One region of the Streptomyces sp. NPDC051183 genome, then DNA from elsewhere that is predicted to be linked to it. Evidence: riboswitches for the same ligand, from Rfam matches in the RefSeq annotation. Region 1 holds a riboswitch; the other holds the start of a gene.
What was found. Region 1 has a riboswitch for S-adenosylmethionine ahead of thrC (threonine synthase). Riboswitches for the same ligand answer to the same signal wherever they lie in the genome.
Positions count from the first base shown of each region.

Region 2: it holds a riboswitch for S-adenosylmethionine, as region 1 does, so the genes downstream of both, AB0M99_RS05290 (aminotransferase class V-fold PLP-dependent enzyme) here and thrC (threonine synthase) in region 1, are expected to answer to the same signal.

Region 1 covers NZ_JBFBBA010000037.1:21,899-31,041, reverse strand. Annotated here, with positions in the region: gene AB0M99_RS28275 (phosphoribosylanthranilate isomerase) at 1-39, opposite strand, end outside; gene AB0M99_RS28270 (hypothetical protein) at 351-518, shown strand; gene AB0M99_RS28265 (Uma2 family endonuclease) at 578-1,159, shown strand; gene groL (chaperonin GroEL) at 1,259-2,881, opposite strand; gene AB0M99_RS28255 (cold-shock protein) at 3,208-3,414, opposite strand; gene AB0M99_RS28250 (MoaD/ThiS family protein) at 3,824-4,099, opposite strand; gene thrC (threonine synthase) at 4,136-5,434, opposite strand; SAM riboswitch class I at 5,428-5,584, opposite strand; gene AB0M99_RS28240 (glucosyl-3-phosphoglycerate synthase) at 5,783-6,733, shown strand; gene AB0M99_RS28235 (trehalose-6-phosphate synthase) at 6,797-8,158, shown strand; gene otsB (trehalose-phosphatase) at 8,534-9,143, opposite strand, start outside.
Region 2 covers NZ_JBFBBA010000004.1:179,857-188,999, reverse strand. Annotated here, with positions in the region: gene AB0M99_RS05305 (rhomboid family intramembrane serine protease) at 95-817, shown strand; gene AB0M99_RS05300 (Lrp/AsnC ligand binding domain-containing protein) at 814-1,095, shown strand; gene AB0M99_RS05295 (hypothetical protein) at 1,106-1,696, opposite strand; gene AB0M99_RS05290 (aminotransferase class V-fold PLP-dependent enzyme) at 1,709-3,106, opposite strand; SAM riboswitch class IV at 3,326-3,442, opposite strand; gene trpD (anthranilate phosphoribosyltransferase) at 3,522-4,586, opposite strand; gene AB0M99_RS05280 (cytochrome bc complex cytochrome b subunit) at 4,771-6,396, opposite strand; gene AB0M99_RS05275 (Rieske 2Fe-2S domain-containing protein) at 6,393-7,451, opposite strand; gene AB0M99_RS05270 (c-type cytochrome) at 7,448-8,257, opposite strand; gene AB0M99_RS05265 (heme-copper oxidase subunit III) at 8,334-8,954, opposite strand.

The DNA of each region.
Region 1 (9,143 bases):
CCCGCAGATCTTGACGAACACGCTCTTCCCGTCGCTCATGGCGGCAAGTCAACCAAACGGCGCTCTGTCACGCCGATACGTCCCACGTTCCGGGCGGCCGCCCGGCCCCGGGGCTCAAGTCCCGAGAGTCCGAGCGCTTTGTCTGTGGAATGGGTGGTGGGCGGAGCCCACCACCACCCACCGCCCTCCCCAACCCCCGCCCATACCAGGCCGGATGGCGATGTGTGATCGGCTTGCCACGCAGGGCCATCAGGCCCTGCCTTGCGGCTGGAAACGAAAATCGGCCCCCGCCGGTGCGCCAACACCGAACGAGGGCCTGACCAAACGAGATCGGACTAGAGACGATCCCCATGGATGACGTCCAGCTTAGTGGTGCCCCGCACCCCCTCGCCAAGCCCGGCTACGGCAAAATCGCCTGCCGCCCCGAAGCCCCCCGCAAGCCGGTGTTCACCCCGGCCCTCACCCCGGCCGAGGTCCGCGCCCACCCGACCCGCATCCGCGAAGGGAATCGCCGATGACCAGTCCGCCGCTCAGCCGAGGCCGAACCGGGGCACCATGGTGTCGAGGAGGCGACGCCATGACCCCCAGCACCGCCGCGCACGCCCAGATGTCCCTGACGGACTTCGAGACGCTGGCCCGCCGCGCACCCGAGACGGTCACGCTCGAATTCATCAACGGAAAGCTCGGAGTCAAGCCGTTGCCCGATCAGCGCCACGGCGCCATCGTCATGTGGCTGCTGCGCCAGTGCATGCAGCAGCGTCCTGAGCTCGCCCTCTACCCCGAGCAGGGGCTGAAAGTGGAGAGCTACCGCACCGGACGAGCCCGCGCCGACGGGGCGCTCGCGCCGTACGACCACTACGCCGCGCAGGAAGGCGAGTGGGCGGATCCGGCCGGGACGCTGATGGTCGTGGAGGTCACGTCCTTCGACCCCGATACCGACCAGCGCGACCGGCGCGAGAAGTGCACCGCGTACGCCCAGGCGGGCATCCCGGTGTACCTCCTCGTCGACCGGGACACGGACATGCTCAGCGTCCACAGCGACCCCGAGGGCGGGACGTACCGGCATTCCGAGTCATACGCCTACGGGAAGAGGGTCATCCTGCCCTCCCCCGTGGGGATCACGCTGGACACCGAGAAGCTCAAGGACTACGCGAACTGAGCCCCCGGAAACGCCCGAGGGCGGCACCCCCTCCGCCGGGAAGGGGTGCCGCCCTCGTTCGAGAACAGCCGATCAACGGCGGGCCGGAGCCCGGGCCGATCAGAAGTCCATGTCACCGCCCGGCATGCCGCCCGGCGCGCCGGCGCCGGCCTTCTCGGGCTTGTCGGCGATGACGGCCTCGGTGGTGAGGAAGAGGGCCGCGATCGACGCCGCGTTCTGCAGCGCGGAGCGGGTGACCTTCGCCGGGTCGATGATGCCCTCGGCGATCATGTCGACGTACTCGCCGGACGCGGCGTTGAGGCCGTGGCCGATCGGGAGGTTGCGCACCTTCTCGACGACGACGCCACCCTCGAGACCACCGTTGACGGCGATCTGCTTGAGCGGGGCCTCCAGGGCCAGGCGCACGGCGTTGGCGCCGGTCGCCTCGTCGCCCGTGAGCTCGAGCTTCTCGAAGACCGCGGAGGCCTGGAGCAGGGCCACGCCGCCACCGGCGACGATGCCCTCCTCGACGGCCGCCTTCGCGTTGCGAACGGCGTCCTCGATGCGGTGCTTGCGCTCCTTGAGCTCGACCTCGGTCGCGGCGCCGGCCTTGATGACGGCCACGCCGCCGGCCAGCTTCGCGAGGCGCTCCTGGAGCTTCTCGCGGTCGTAGTCCGAGTCGGAGTTCTCGATCTCGGCGCGGATCTGGTTCACGCGACCGGCGACCTGGTCGCTGTCACCGGCACCGTCGACGATGGTGGTCTCGTCCTTGGTGATGACGACCTTGCGGGCGCGGCCGAGCAGGTCCAGGCCCGCGTTCTCCAGCTTGAGGCCGACCTCCTCGGAGATGACCGTGCCACCGGTGAGGATGGCGATGTCGCCGAGCATGGCCTTGCGGCGGTCGCCGAAGCCCGGGGCCTTGACGGCGACGGACTTGAAGGTGCCGCGGATCTTGTTGACGACCAGGGTCGACAGGGCCTCGCCCTCGACGTCCTCGGCGATGATCAGCAGCGGCTTGCCGGACTGCATGACCTTCTCGAGGAGCGGCAGCAGGTCCTTGACCGAGCCGATCTTCGAGTTGACGATCAGGATGTACGGGTCGTCGAGGGACGACTCCATGCGCTCCATGTCGGTGGCGAAGTACGCCGAGATGTAGCCCTTGTCGAAGCGCATGCCCTCGGTGAGCTCGAGCTCCAGACCGAAGGTCTGCGACTCCTCGACGGTGATGACGCCTTCCTTGCCGACCTTGTCCATGGCCTCGGCGATGAGCTCGCCGATCTGGGTGTCGGCGGCGGAGATGGAGGCCGTGGAAGCGATCTGCTCCTTGGTCTCGACATCCTTCGCCTGCTCCAGCAGGGCGCCGGAGACGGCCTCGACGGCCTTCTCGATGCCGCGCTTGAGGGCCATCGGGTTCGCACCGGCGGCCACGTTGCGCAGGCCCTCGCGGACGAGCGCCTGGGCGAGGACGGTGGCGGTGGTCGTACCGTCGCCGGCGACGTCGTCCGTCTTCTTGGCGACTTCCTTGACCAGCTCGGCGCCGATCTTCTCGTACGGGTCCTCGAGCTCGATCTCCTTGGCGATGGAGACACCATCGTTGGTGATCGTGGGGGCGCCCCACTTCTTCTCAAGGACGACGTTGCGACCCTTGGGGCCAAGGGTGACCTTGACGGCGTCGGCGAGCTGGTTCATGCCTCGCTCGAGACCGCGCCGGGCCTCCTCGTCGAACGCAATGATCTTGGCCATCTGAAGTGGTCCTCCCGGACAGCGGTGGATTGCTCCCGGACCGCGCCCGCGCCCGCGACGGACGGCCTGCGTGCCCGGCGGTTCCTTCCCGCCGGACCCTGCGGGCCTCACCGACCCGGTCCTCGTCTTAGTAGCACTCTCACCAGGAGAGTGCTAACGCCAATGATTAGCACTCGACCCCCCCGAGTGCAAGCGGCTTCGTGCAACGCCCGGCCGGGAGGCGGGCGGGACACGGGCCGCCGGGGGACGACGTACGAGGGGCCCACATCCCGTGTCCAGGATGTGGGCCCCTCGTGCGTACGCGTGGGCGGTCGATCGCGCCGGGACTAGCCGAGTGCGAGCTTGACCATGTCCGCCTGCGGACCCTTCTGGCCCTGCGAGATCTCGAACTCGACCCGCTGACCCTCTTCAAGGGTGCGGTACCCGTCCATCTGGATGGCGCTGTAGTGGACGAACACATCCGCACCACCGTCGACCGCGATGAAGCCGTAGCCCTTCTCCGCGTTGAACCACTTGACGGTGCCCTGAGCCATGCCTAACTCCCCTATTACTGGCCCTTGCGCAGGACCGCACTTCGCGGTCCCGGGTCAGAACTTGCGCCGGAACGCCTCGACCGGGGCTGAATGTATCCGCACCGCTGCTGTCTGCAACAGGTCAATCCGACGAGAATTCTGGACACGGGGAAAGATTGAAATAGAGTGAAAAGCTGGCATCTTCCAGGGCAACTCGGACCCGGCATAGCACCGCAAACAGCCCATACGGCACTTGCATGTTGACTCAATGTCAACCCTCATGCGACCCGCTCATATGCGGCGGGCAAGAACAGCGGAGGGGACTTCCCCAACCCTACCGCGCCCAACCAAGCAGAATTGCCCCCTCCGCTTATTAGCGGAGGGGGCAATTCTAGATTTTACGTGCCAGCCGGACGCCGGCCGGCCGGGATCAGCCGCCCGCGACGGCCGGAATGATCGAGATGCCGGCGCCTTCCGGCGTCACCGTCTGCAGTCCGCCCTCGAAACGCACGTCGTCGTCGTTGACGTAGACGTTCACGAAGCGGCGCAGCTTGCCCTGGTCGTCCAGGACGCGCGCGGCGATGCCCGGGTGGCTCTTCTCCAGGGACTCGATGACCTCGGCGAGGGTCGCGCCCTCGGCGGGGACCTCGGCCTTGCCGCCGGTGTAGGTGCGCAGGATGGTGGGGATGCGGACGTTGACGCTCATGGCGCTTCTGCCTTTCCGGTGTGCAGGGAGAGAGGATCAGACCAGGCCGGCGGCGCGGAACGCGTCCAGGCTCGGGCGGATGGTGGCGGTCTGCCCGCTGTCCGCGGCCACCGCCTCCAGGGTCTTGAGGCCGTCGCCGGTGTTCAGGACCACGGTGGTCAGCGCCGGGTCGAGCTGCCCGTTCTCGATGAGCTTCTTCGTCACGCCGACGGTCACGCCGCCCGCGGTCTCGGCGAAGATGCCCTCGGTCTGCGCCAGGATCTTGATGGCCTCGACGACCTGCTCGTCGTTGACGTCCTCGACGTAGCCGCCGGTGCGGCGGGCGATGTCCAGGACGTACGGGCCGTCCGCCGGGTTGCCGATGGCCAGCGACTTGGCGATGGTGTTCGGCTTCTGCGGGCGGACCACCTCGTGACCGGCCTTGAAGGCGGTGGACACCGGGGAGCAGCCCTCGGCCTGGGCGCCGAAGATCTTGTACGGCTTGTCCTCGACCAGGCCGAGCTTGATCAGCTCCTGCAGACCCTTGTCGATCTTCGTCAGCTGCGAGCCGGACGCGATCGGGATCACGATCTGGTCGGGCAGCTGCCAGCCGAGCTGCTCGCAGATCTCGTACGCCAGGGTCTTGGAGCCCTCGCCGTAGTACGGGCGGAGGTTGACGTTGACGAAGCCCCAGCCCTCGCCCAGCGGGTCGCCGATGAGCTCCGAGCAGAAGCGGTTGACGTCGTCGTAGTTGCCCTCGATGCCGACCAGGTCGCCGCCGTACACACCGGCCATGACGACCTTGCCCTGCTCCAGGTCGTGCGGGATGAACACGCACGAGCGGAAGCCGGCCCGGGCGGCCGCGGCGCCGACGGCGCCGGCCAGGTTGCCGGTGGAGGAGCAGGAGAGCGTGGTGAAGCCGAAGGCGCGGGCGGCCTCGACGGCGATGGCCACGACGCGGTCCTTGAAGGAGTGCGTCGGGTTGCCGGAGTCGTCCTTGACGTAGAGCTTGCCGGTGACGCCGAGCTCCTTGGCCAGGTTGGCCGCGTCCACGAGCTTGGTGAAGCCGGGGTTCAGGCTCGGCTTGGAGGCCACGTCCGCGGGGACGGGCAGCAGCGGCGCGTAGCGCCAGATGTTCTGGGGTCCGGCCTCGATCGCCGCGCGCAGCGCCTCGGGGTCACCGAGGGGGAGGTCGTAGGCGACTTCCAGCGGTCCGAAACACTCGGCGCAGGCGAAGATCGGACCGAGCTCGAAGCGGGTTCCGCACTCGCGGCAGGAAAGGCCGGTGGCAGGTCCGAGATCGACAGAGGTGGGAGCAGTCTGTGCAGCCATGATGGCGAGGCCCTTTCTCCTCATCTTCCCCATGGCGCACTTCGCCATGAGACGGAATTGGCACCTTCCCTAGCCGGGGACCTCGCGGGAGTGCGCAAAAACGCATCGCGAGAACCGACTGGAGGGTTGCCGGGGCTTCAACGGGCCGTGTCCCTCTGCCCCTCTGGATGAGCGGTATGGCACCGGCACACGCGCTCTATGGCGCGCCGGTGCGTTTGTACGCGGGGACCCCCGGCATGCGGTGGACCTTCGCGTTGTTCAAGACTGTAACCGAAGGCCCGGGCGGTTGAGACAGCCGTCCGAACCGCGAGATGGATCACATTTCGGTCCAAACCAGTAATGAACCCGATGATGAACCAGGGAGTGCAGAAGGTGCTGGAAGAGGTGGAGCGCTGGCTGGCAGACCGCTCCTGGTCCGCCGCCGACCGACCGCTCGACCAGCTGCTTTCCGCCAAGCGGGCAGCGGGGACCACGGTCAGCGTGGTGCTGCCCGCGCTCGACGAGGAAGCGACGGTCGGCGATATCGTCGAGGTGATCCGGCGCGATCTGATCGAGGGACTGCCCGTCCCCCTGGTGGACGAGCTGGTCGTGATCGACTCGGGCTCCACCGACGGCACCGCGGAGGTCGCGGCGAAGGCCGGCGCCCGGGTGGTGCACCGCGACGAGATCCTGCCGCGGATCCCGGCCCTGCACGGCAAGGGCGAGGTGCTGTGGCGCTCGCTGCTGGTCACCACCGGCGACATCGTGTGCTTCGTCGACGCCGACCTGCGCGACTTCTCCGCCGCCTTCGTGTCCGGGATCGTGGGCCCGCTGCTGACCGATCCGGACGTGCAGTTCGTCAAGGCGATGTACGACCGTCCGCTCGGCGACGCCCCCGGCCAGGGCGGGCGGGTCACCGAGCTGGTGGCGCGCCCGCTGCTCAACCTCCACTGGCCGAGACTCGCCGGTTTCGTACAGCCCCTGGGCGGTGAGTACGCCGTACGCCGCTCCCTGCTGGAGCGGCTGCCCTTCCCCGTGGGGTACGGGGTCGAGCTGGGCCTGCTGGTGGACGCGCTGCACACGGTCGGGCTCGACGCGCTGGCCCAGGTGGACGTGGGGGTACGCCTGCACCGCCACCAGGACGGCCAGGCGCTGGGCCGGATGGCCGCGGCGATCTACCGCACGGCCCAGCTGCGGCTCTCGCGCGGGCACCTCGTACGGCCGGAGCTGACCCAGTTCGATCGGGGCCCGGACGGCTTCGTCCCGCACACGTACGCGGTGGACACCGAGGAGCGGCCGCCGATGCGCGACATCGAGGAGTACGCGCGCCGTCGTGTGGCGTAACCGGGGAAAACGCCCGGGAGGAACTGACGTTTGAGCGGGCACGGGCCGGGCTAGGTTCGCCGCATGGCTTCTCAGGTACTCGTCGCCGCCAACCGCGGCCCGCTCTCGTACGCCCTGGCCGCCGACGGCACGCTCAGCGCCCGGCGCGGCGGGGGCGGACTCGTCTCCGGTCTCTCGGCGGCCCTGGCCGAGCAGCCGCAGGCGCTGTGGATCTGCGCCGCGCTGTCGGACGCGGACCGGGAGGCGGTGCGCAGGGGCGTCGCCGAGCCAGGGGTCCGGATGCTGGACATCGATCCCGAGGTGTACGACGACGCGTACAACGGCATCGCGAACTCGGTGCTGTGGTTCACCCACCACCACCTGTACGACGTCCCGCGCGAGCCGGTCTTCGACGCGGAGTTCCGGCGGCGGTGGGCGTCGTACGTGCGGTACAACCGGGCCTTCGCCGAGGCTCTCGCGCAGGAGGCGGCGCAGGGGGCCCGCGTCCTGGTGCAGGACTACCACCTGGCGCTGGTGCCGGGTGCGCTGCGCGAGCTGCGGCCGGACCTGCGGATCGGGCACTTCACGCACACGCCGTGGGCTTCGCGGGACTTCCTGGGCATGCTCCCGGACGACGTCCGGGAGCAGCTGCTGCGGGGGATGCTCGGTGCGGACCGGCTGGGGTTCCACACGTCGCAGTGGGCGGAGAACTTCCTGAGCTGCTGCCCGGCCGGGCAGCGGACGGAGGTGTCCGCGTACCCGCTGGGCGTGGACGCGGACGAACTGCGGGCGCTGGCGCACCGGCCGGAGGTGGACGACAAGCTGGCCGGGCTGCGGGCGGAGGTCGGGGACCTGAAGACGATCGTGCGGGTGGACCGGACCGAGCTGTCGAAGAACATCCTGCGCGGCCTGCTGGCGTACCGGGAGCTGCTGACGGCCCGCCCCGAGTGGCGCGGGCGGGTGGTGCACCTGGCCTCCGCCTATCCGTCGCGGCAGGACCTGGCGGTGTACCGGGCGTACACGGAGTCGGTCGCGGAGCTGGCGGCGGAGATCAACGCGGAGTTCGGCACGGCGGACTGGCAGCCGGTGCTGGTGTCGGTGCAGGACGACTTCGCGCGCTCGCTGGCGGCGTACCGGATGGCGGACGTGGCACTGGTGAACCCGGTGCGGGACGGGATGAACCTGGTGGCGAAGGAGATCCCGGTGGTGTCGGAGGCGGGCTGCGCGCTGGTGCTGTCGACCGGGGCGGGGGCGTACGAGGAGCTCCGCGAGGACGCGCTGACGGTGAACCCGTACGACGTGACACAGACGGCGCAGGCCCTGCACGCGGCGCTGTCCATGCCGGCGGCGGAGCGCGCCGAGCGCACGAAGCGGCTCGCGGCGGCCGCCGTTGCGCTCCCCCCGGCCCAGTGGTTCGCCGCGCAGCTCACCGCCCTCAGCACTTAGGGGGTCCGCTGCCGTGTCCGGCTCCGCCGGGCGGCACCCCCGAGGCGCGGCCCCCCGCGGGCTCCGCCCGGACCCGCGCCTCAAACGCCGGCGGGGCTGGAACTCGCCGGGCTGCAATTGCGCGGCGGCGCTGCAGTTGCGCTTCGCGCAATCCAGCCGCACCGGGCGGGCGGCATCAGCCGAAATCCAGCCCCGCCGGCGTTTGAGGCGCGGGGTACGGGGCGGAGCCCCGCAACGGCGCCGCACGGGCAGGGGCCGGTCAGCCCACAGGGCAGCGGCCTCACGGGCAGGGGCCGGTCAGCCCCGCAGGGCAGCGGCCTCACGGGCAGGGGCCGGTCAGCCCCGCAGGGCGACGGCCTCACGGGCAGGGGCCGGTCAGCCCCGCAGGGCGACGGCCAGGCGCGACAGGAGCGCGACGACCTGCGCGGGCCCGTCGAGGACGAGATCGGCACGGGCGGCCAGCTCCGGGACCTCCGCCGAGCCGCTGCACACCAGCAGCCCCGGCATGCCGTCGGTCCGGAGCTTCTCCACCGCCGAGTACGCCGCGAGGTCGCCCAGGTCGTCGCCGGCGTACAGCACGGCCTCCGCGCCCGTCTCGGCCAGGTACTCCGACAGCGCCACGCCCTTGTCCATGCCCGGCGGCCTCAGCTCCAGTACGGCACGGCCCGGCTCGACCATCAGCCCGTGCCGCGCGGCGAGTTCGGCCAGGGGTTCGCGCAGGGCCTCGAAGGCCGCGGACGGGTCGGCCGCCCGCCGGGTGTGGACCGCGAGCGCCCGGCCCTTCTCCTCGATCCAGGTCCCGCGCCACGCGCCGATCGCGTCCAGGAAGCCCGGCAGCTCGGCCCGTACGGCCGCCACCCCGGGGTGCTCGGCCGGCGCGTGCACGATCCCGGACACCGCGTCCCACCGCTCGGCCCCGTAGTGGCCCAGCACCACCAGGTGCTCCAGGCCGGAGACGCCGGCGAAGCCCCCGTAGCGGACCGCG
Region 2 (9,143 bases), on a different contig from region 1:
AAAAGCCGCCCGCACGACCCGGCGGACTGCGCAGCTCGTAACCCTACGGCCTGCCACCGCTCCAAGTGGGTCGGGTTGGGTCATGCTCGGTCGCATGATCGTAAGGTGGCAGGCCCTGCGCGAGGCCTCCCGGGGCCCGGTGGTCACGCACTCGCTGATCGCCGCGTGCTGCGTGGTGTTCCTGCTCGGCCCGGCCTCGGGCCTGAACCCGGGCTACGGGACGGGCGGGGAGCTGCTGGTCTCGGGGACGGAGTACTTCCGCCGCTGGGGCGTGGTCCCCGACGAGCTGTTCACGGGGGCCCACCGCGCCCTGCTGACGCCGCTCACGGCGCTGTTCATCCACGGCAGCTGGCTGCACCTGCTGGGCAACATGCTCTTCCTCTACGTCTTCGGCGCCATGACCGAGGAGCGCATGGGCCGGACGGAGTTCCTCTGCTTCTACGTCTGTACGGGCTACCTGGCCCTGGCCGCGTACGCGGCGGCCAACGCCTCCTCGGACCAGACGCTGGTCGGCGCCTCCGGGGCGATCTCGGCGGTCCTGGGCGCCTTCCTGTGCCTGTTCCCCAGGGCCCGGGTGACGAGCCTGTTCCCGTTCCTCTTCTTCCTGCCGCTGCGCTTCCCGGCGTGGATCGTCCTGCTCTTCTGGTTCGGCCTCCAGTGGCTGGCGGCGCACCGCGCGGGCAGCGGCCCGGGCGTCGCCTATCTGGCCCACGTGGTGGGCTTCTCGCTCGGGTTCCTCTACGCGTGGGTGCGCTACCGGCGTACGACTAGAGTGAGACGACCAGCGACGGCCAGCGAGGGAGACAGCCAACCGTGATCACCGCGATCGTGCTCATCAAGACCAGCGTGGACCGCATTCCTGAGATCGCCGAGTCCATCGCCGCGCTGGACAGCGTCAGCGAGGTCTACTCCGTCACCGGTACGTACGACCTGATCGCGCTCGTCCGCGTCGCCCGCCACGAGACCCTGGCGGACATCATCCCCGGCCGCATCAGCAAGATCCCGGGCGTCGAGGTGACGGACACCCACGTGGCGTTCCGCACCTACTCCCAGCACGACCTGGAAGCGGCCTTCGCCATCGGCCTGGACGCGTAGGGGCCTACGCCTACAGGCCCGGCAGGCTCTCGCCGGGAGCCGCCGGGCGGCCTTCGGAGAGCCGGAACAGGTAGCCGCGCAGGTGGTCTTCGAGGCCGCCGTCGATGTGGGCGACGTAGTCGCGCGCCCCGGCGGCCGCCTCGCGCTCCTGGGCCTCCGCCGACGCCGACCACGTGCGGTCCAGGGCGACGGCCCACTCCCGCACCCGGCCGCGGTCCCGCCACCAGGCGCGGACCAGCTCGGGGGTCCAGTGGTCGTCACCGTCGCAGGCGTAGCCCACCATCGGGTCCTGGGCGGCCGCGCCGAGCACCGCGAGCGTCTCGTGCGCGTCGCGGGGCTGGCGGTAGACGAACTCCTCGCCCCACTCGTCGTCGTAGAGGACGTTGGCGGGCGCGATCAGCCGGCCCATCCAGCAGCTGTCGGTCCCGGAGCCGTAGAAGGGGCCCGGGACATTGCGCCAGTTGCGCCCGTCCCACCGGTCCGGCCTGGTGTTCCAGTACCCGCCGTGGGCCGGATCCGGCAGCCACGTACCGCCGTCCGGGGTGGGCAGCGGTCCGGTCCGCGCCGCGCGGGCTGTGGGTATCGGGTCCCAGTACGTCATGGCCCGACCCTGTCACACGGCCGGGACGCAGCGGCCCTCTTCGGTGCGGTACTGCCACTTGGCACCGTCCTGGACGAGCTCGCGCACCGCGCGGACGAAGCGCTCGACGTGCTCGTCGGGGGTGCCCGCGCCGAAGCTGACGCGGATGGCGTTGAGGGAGCGCTCGCCCGGGGCGGCCTCCGGGGCCCCGCACTCGCCCTGGGCCTGCGGCTCGCTGCCCAGCAGGGTGCGGACCAGCGGGTGGGCGCAGAACAGCCCGTCGCGCACGCCGATCCCGTACTCGGCGGACAGCGCGGCGGCGAAGTGCGAGCTGTTCCAGCCGTCGACGACGAAGGAGATGACGCCGACGCGCGGGGCGTCTTCGCCGAACAGGGAGAGGATCCGGACCGCCGGGACCTCGGCCAGGCCCTCGCGGACCTTGGCGATGAGCTCCTGCTCGCGGGCGACCAGGGTGTCGAAGCCGGCCTCGGTGAGCGCCCTGCACGCGGAGGCGATCGAGTACACGCCGATCACGTTCGGGGAGCCGGCCTCGTGCCGCGCGGCGGTGGTGTGCCACTCGACGTCCACCCCGCCGTCCTCCCGCCGGGCGACCTTGCGCGAGGCTCCGCCGCCGGCCAGGTACGGCTCGGCCTGCTGGAGCCAGTCCGCGCGGCCGGCCAGCACGCCCGAGCCGAAGGGGGCGTACAGCTTGTGCCCGGAGAAGGCGACCCAGTCCACGTCGAGGTCCTGCACCGAGACGGGGTGGTGCGGGGCCAGCTGGGCGGCGTCCAGGACGATGCGCGCGCCGTGGGCGTGCGCTGCGGCGGCGAGCTCCTTCACCGGCCACAGTTCGCCGGTGACGTTGGACGCGCCGGTCACGCAGACCAGCGCCGGGCCGTAGGGCTCCCGGTCGGCGAGCGCCCGTTCCAGGGTGGCGACGGCCTCGTCCGGGGTGCGGGGTGCGTTGAGGTACGTGACCTGCGCGTTCGTCCAGGGCAGCAGCGAGGCGTGGTGCTCGGTCTCGAAGACGAAGACCTGGCAGCCGGCCGGGAGCACGGCGGCGAGGAGGTTCAGGGAGTCGGTGGTGGACCGGGTGAAGACGACCTGGTCGGCGGGCCGGCAGTCGAGGAACTCGGCGACCGTGACCCGGCTCTGCTCGAAGAGGTCGGTGGAGAGCTGCGAGAGGTAGCCGGCGCCGCGGTGCACGCTGCCGTAGTACGGGGCGTACGCGGCCACGTCGTCCCAGACGCGCTGCAGGGCCGGGGCGCTGGCCGCGTAGTCGAGGGCGGCGTAGGTGACCTCGCCGCCGGTGACGAGCGGGACGGTGACGTCGCGGCCGAGGACCGGCAGCGGCGCGGCACAGGCGGGGTCGGCCTCGGCGGCGACGGAGGTGGCGGTGGTGGTGGCGACGGCGTTCAGGAATGCGGACATGGCGGTATCTCCCGGCAGGCAGGGCTGAATGGCTTCGAAAGTGCCCGTACGCGGGTACGGCGCTACGGCCGTCCGGGGTACGGGAAAGTCCTCGGAAACGAACGGGAGTACACGAAAGTGACCCTGTTCCGAGGGTTGAAGTGGGGGCGGATTCGCCCTATCGCATTCGCTTGCTCACGGAAGGAACTCCTCGAGAGACCAGGACCCCTGGTGTCGAGGGATCCGCGCTTGCCGTAGACCTCGCTGCCTACGACCTGGTCATCACCCGGGGCACCCCGCCACGGAAGGAGGGTTGCCGGACAGCAAGCCGGGGCCTAAACGCTGTCACTCGTGACCTGCTGAGCATCCTGCCACAAGATCCCTCCGGCGCAAGACCCCGGTCCACATTCCGGACCGGGATCTTGGCCGAAAATGATCAGCGGTTACTGGCCTGCACCCACCGGGCGAGCGCCGCCCGGGCCGCGCCCGAATCGATGGCCTCGGCCGCCCGGGCCATGCCGGCCCGCAGCTCCTCCTCCAGCGTGCCCGTACCGGGGTCCAGGGCCACCAGCGCGGCCGCCGAGTTCAGCAGCACGGCGTCGCGGACCGGACCCGTCTCGCCGGCCAGCAGCCGGCGGGCGACGTCCGCGTTGTACGAGGGGTCCCCGCCGCCCAGCGCGGAGACGTCGACCAGCGAGATGCCCACGTCACGGGGGTCGAAGGTCTGCTCCGCGACCTTGCCGTCGCGGACCCACCACACCCGCGAGGTCGCGGTCGTGGTCAGCTCGTCCAGGCCGTCGTCGCCCCGGAAGACCAGCGCGGAGGAGCCCCGGTCGGCCAGCACGCCCGCCATGATGGGCGCGATCCGGGCATCGGCCACACCGGTCGCCTGCGCCCGCACCCGGGCCGGATTGGTCAGCGGGCCGAGGAAGTTGAAGGTGGTCCGGATGCCCAGCTCCTTGCGGGCCGCCGCCACGTGTCGCAGCGCCGGGTGGAACTTCACGGCGAAGCAGAACGTGATCCCGGCCTCCTCCACGACCTCCACCACCCGCTGCGGGGTGAGGTCGAGGTTCACCCCGAGCTTCTCCAGGACGTCCGAGGAACCGCTCGCGGAGGACGCGGCCCGGTTGCCGTGCTTGACCACCTTGGCACCCGTACCGGCCACCACGACGGCCGACATCGTGGAGATGTTCACCGTCTTGGCGCCGTCGCCGCCGGTGCCGACGATGTCCACCGTCCGGCCCGGCACCTGGATCAGGTTGGCGTGTTCGTACATGGTGCGCACCAGGCCGGTGATCTCCGCGACCGTCTCGCCCTTGGCCCGCAGCGCGACCACGAAGCCGGCGATCTGGGCGTCGGTGGCCTCCCCGCGCATGATCCGGTCCATGGCCCAGGCCGTGTCGTCGGCGTGCAGGTCCTGGCCGTTCAGCAGGGCGTCGAGGACGCCCGGCCAGCCACGGGCCGCCACGCTGTCGCCGCCTGCCGGGGTCACAACGTTCATGGTCCGCTCCTGCTGCTGGTGGGCCGCCCCCGTACTAGCCGCCCGCGTCGATTGGGAAGGGTCTCAGCCTATCCAGCGCAGGTGAACGGCAAAGAGCCCCGTCCAATGATTGGACGGGGCTCTCACCGTGGCGACACCAGGACTGACCGAAATCAGTCCCTCATGCGTTCAAGCCGTGCGGGGATCAGTGGTGGCCGTGGCCGCTCTGGATCTCCTTGTACTCCTCCACCGTGGGCTTCGGAATCTGGTTGTCCTCGCCGAAGTAGCCCTTGCTCAGCTTCGCGCGGAGCTTCTCGGTGAGCTTCACCTTGCGCTCGACACCGTTCTCGTCGACCGTCGGGCCGATCTCGACCGGCTTGTACTGCTCGTACGAGGTGAGCGTGTGCAGCTTGCCCTGCGAGAGCGGCTCGTGGATCTCGACGAACTCACCGTGCGGCAGGCGCTTGATGATGCCGGTCTCGCGACCGTGCAGCACCTTGTCCCGGTCCCGGCGCTGGAGGCCGAGGCAGATCCGCTTGGTGATGATGAACGCGATCACCGGAAGGACGAAGAAGCCGATCCGGGCGAACCAGGTGATCGATTCGATCGACATGTGGAAGTACTGCGCGAACATGTCGTTGCCACCGGCGATCAGCAGAACGACGTACCACGTCAGCCAGGCCACACCGAAGCCCGTGCGGGTCGGGACGTTGCGCGGGCGGTCCAGGATGTGGTGCTCGCGCTTGTCGCCGGTGACCCAGGACTCGATGAACGGGTAGACCGCGATCGCGACCAGGACCAGCGGGAAGATGATCAGCGGGACGAACACGCCCAGGACGAGGGTGTGGCCCCACAGGTTGATCTCCCAGCCCGGCATGGCACGGATGAGGCCCTCGGAGAAGCCCATGTACCAGTCCGGCTGCGCACCGGTGGACACGTGGTCCGGGCGGTACGGGCCGAGCGCCCAGATCGGGTTGATCGACGCGATGGCCGAGATGGCCGCGATGACACCGAAGACCAGGAAGAAGAAGCCTCCGGCCTTGGCCATGTAGACCGGCAGCAGCGGCATGCCGACGACGTTCTTCTCGGTCTTGCCGGGACCCGCGTACTGGGTGTGCTTGTGGTACACGACGAGGATCAGGTGGGCCACGATCAGGCCCATCATGATGCCCGGCAGCAGCAGGATGTGCACCGAGTAGAAGCGCGCGACGAAGTCGCCGCCCGGGAACTCGCCGCCGAAGAGGAAGAACGACAGGTACGTGCCGACGACCGGCACGGACAGGACCGCGCCCTCCATGAAGCGGACACCGGTGCCCGAGAGCAGGTCGTCCGGCAGGGAGTAACCGGTGAAACCGGTGAACATGCCGAGGACCAGCAGCAGGAAGCCGAAGATCCAGTTGACCTCGCGCGGCTTGCGGAACGCGCCCGTGAAGAACACGCGCATCATGTGCACGAGCATCGCGGCGACGAAGATCAGCGCCGACCAGTGGTGGATCTGCCGGATGAGCAGACCGCCGCGGACGTCGAAGCTGATGTCGAGCGTCGAGGCGAAGGCCTCGGACATCGTGACGCCCTGCATCGGGACGTACGAGCCGTGGTACACGACCTCGTTCATGCTCGGGTGGAAGAACAGCGTCAGGTACACACCCGTGAGGATGAGGATCGTGAAGCTGTAGAGGCAGATCTCACCCAGCATGAAGGACCAGTGGTCCGGGAAGATCTTGCGCATGTTCGCCTTGGCGAGGGTGTAGATGCCCAGGCGGCCGTCCGCCCAGTCGGCTACGCGCTCGCCGGCCGGCGCTTTGCGTTCAGTGTCAGTGGCAGTGCTCATCCGCGCTCCCAGAAAGCAGGGCCGACGGGCTCTTCGAAGTCGCCGAGCGCCTCGAGGAAGCCTTCGTCATTGACGCCGATCCGCAGCTGCGGAAGCGCGTGACCAGCCGGGCCGAAGATGACTCGGGCGCCGTCGGAGAGGTCGAAGGTGGACTGGTGGCACGGGCAGAGCACGTGGTGCGTCTGCTGCTCGTACAGGCTGATCGGGCAGCCGACGTGGGTGCAGATCTTGGAGTAGGCCACGATGCCCTCGTGGGACCACTCCAGCTCCTGCTTGTCCTTGATGTCCTCCGGCTTGATCCGGACGATCATCAGGGCGGCCTTGGCGATCTGGACCTGGAAGTCGTGCTGGTGCTCTTCCAGGCCTTCCGGCATGGCGAAGGTCAGCGAACCGACGATGACGTCCTCGGGACGCAGCGGCTCCATCGTGTTCTGGTTGATGAGCAGCTTGCCCTTGGCCCAGATGGTCTTGCGGAGCTTGTCCTCGGGCAGCGGGCCCAGGTCGCGCAGGATCACGACGGCGGACAGCGGCAGCAGGGCCAGCGCGCCGAGCATCGTGTTGCGCAGCAGGGGACGACGGGCGATGGCGGACTCGTCCGTGCCATCGGCGAAGTCCTGCATGACCTTGGCCCGGACGTCGGCCGGAGCCGCGATCTCGTGGCGCTCGTCGGCGATCTCCTCGTCGGACATCAAGGTGCGGGCCCAGTGGACCGCGCCCGCGCCGATGCAGAAGAGGGCCGCGCCCAGGGTCATGCCCAGGGCGAAGTTGAGCGCGCTCACCTTCCCGATCGGGAAGATGTAGACGATCTTGTCGACCCGGATGCTCACGTAGGAGGCGATGAAGCCGATCGTGGCCAGCATCGACAGCGTGAACAGCATCGCGACCGTGCGCTCGGAACGCTTGGCCGCCCGCTCGTCGATGTCCTGGATGCGGGGCTTGTGGACCGGCAGGCCCGGGTCGGCGAACGGGTCGTCCGCGACCGCTACACCACCGTGGTGCGCGTCGCCCTGCTCGCTCGGCAGGTGCTTCTCTTCGGGAATGTCTTGGCTACTCATGACTTCTTGGCCTTAGCGGTGTGGGCCGCGACCCAGACGGCGACAGCGATCAACGCACCCAGACCGAAGACCCAGCCGAACAGACCCTCGGAGACGGGGCCGAGGCCGCCGAGCTTGAGGCCACCGGGGCTGGTCGACTTCTCGCCGTTCACGGTCTGGAGGTACGCGATGATGTCCTTCTTCTGCTTCTCCGGCATGGTGCTGTCCGGGAAGGAGGGCATGTTCTGCGGGCCGGTGAGCATGGCCTCGTAGATGTGCTTCGGCTCGACGCCCTCGAGGTTGGGGGCGTACTTGCCGTTCGTCAGCGCGCCGCCCTCACCAGTGAAGTTGTGGCACTGCGCGCAGTTGTTGCGGAACAGCTCACCACCCTTGGCGATGTCGGCACCCGCCGGGTCGTACTGCTTCTCGGTCGGCGTGATGGGGCCGGCGCCGAGGGAGGCGATGTACGCGGCGAGCTGGTCGATCTGCGCCTGGGTGTAGATGTTGGGCTTCTTCGGCACCTGGGCGCCGGGCTGCTGGGCCGGCATGCGGCCCGTGCTCACCTGGAAGTCGACGGCCGCGGAGCCGACGCCGACCAGGCTCGGGCCGTCAGAGGAACCCTGACCGCCGGTTCCGTGGCAGCTTGCGCAGCTCACGGCGTAGAGCTTCTTGCCCTCCTCGATGGCGAGGGACTGGGCGGTTTCATCGGCCTGCGCCTTGCCCGCGGGGGCGAAGGCGGCGTAAAGCCCCCCAGTGGCCGCCAGCGCGAGGAGTAGAACGACGACCGCCGCCAGCGGATGGCGTCGTCGTGAGGAGAGCTTTTTCACGGATTACCCCGGTGTCAGGATCTTCTGCGTCGGTGTGTCTGGACGGAGTGCCGGGTCGGACCCGGCAACGGGTTCGCTACTTGATCAGGTAGATCGTCGCGAAGAGGCCGATCCAGACGACATCGACGAAGTGCCAGTAGTAGGACACGACGATGGCCGACGTGGCCTGTTCGTGGGTGAACCTCTTGGCCGCGTACGTCCGGCCGAGGACCAGCAGGAAGGCGATGAGACCGCCCGTCACGTGCAGACCGTGGAAGCCGGTGGTCAGGTAGAACACCGAGCCGTACGGATCGGACGAGAGGCTCATGCCCTCGTGCTTGACCAGCTCGGTGTACTCGAACACCTGGCCGCCAATGAAGATCGCACCCATGACGAACGTGATGATGAACCACGTCCTGAGCTTCTTCACGTCACCGCGCTCGGCTGCGAATACGCCGAGCTGGCAGGTGAGCGAGGAGAGCACCAGGATCGTGGTGTTCGTCGCCGAGAAGGGCAGATTCAGGAACGAAGCCTGTTCTGACCAGTACTCGGCGCCCATCACGGATCGCAGGGTGAAGTACATCGCGAAGAGGGCCGCGAAGAACATCAGCTCGGAACTCAACCAGATGATGGTTCCGACGCTGACGAGGTTCGGCCGGTTGACCGTCGGGTGCGCGTGCCCGGTATCTACTGTCGTTGCTGTCGCCACGACCGACATTATGTCGGTCGCTTATCCCGCCCTCACCCCGGGGGGTGCCGTTCGGAGTGTCAGGGGCGTGTGCAAGGCCCGAACGGCCCATCAGATCGCCCTCCGGGAGCGGCTGGGAACTCCGCGGGAAGTCTGCGGGCGAGGCTGTCCGAACCGATGTTGACACCGGGGCAGACGGAGTAGCATCCCGCGCATCAT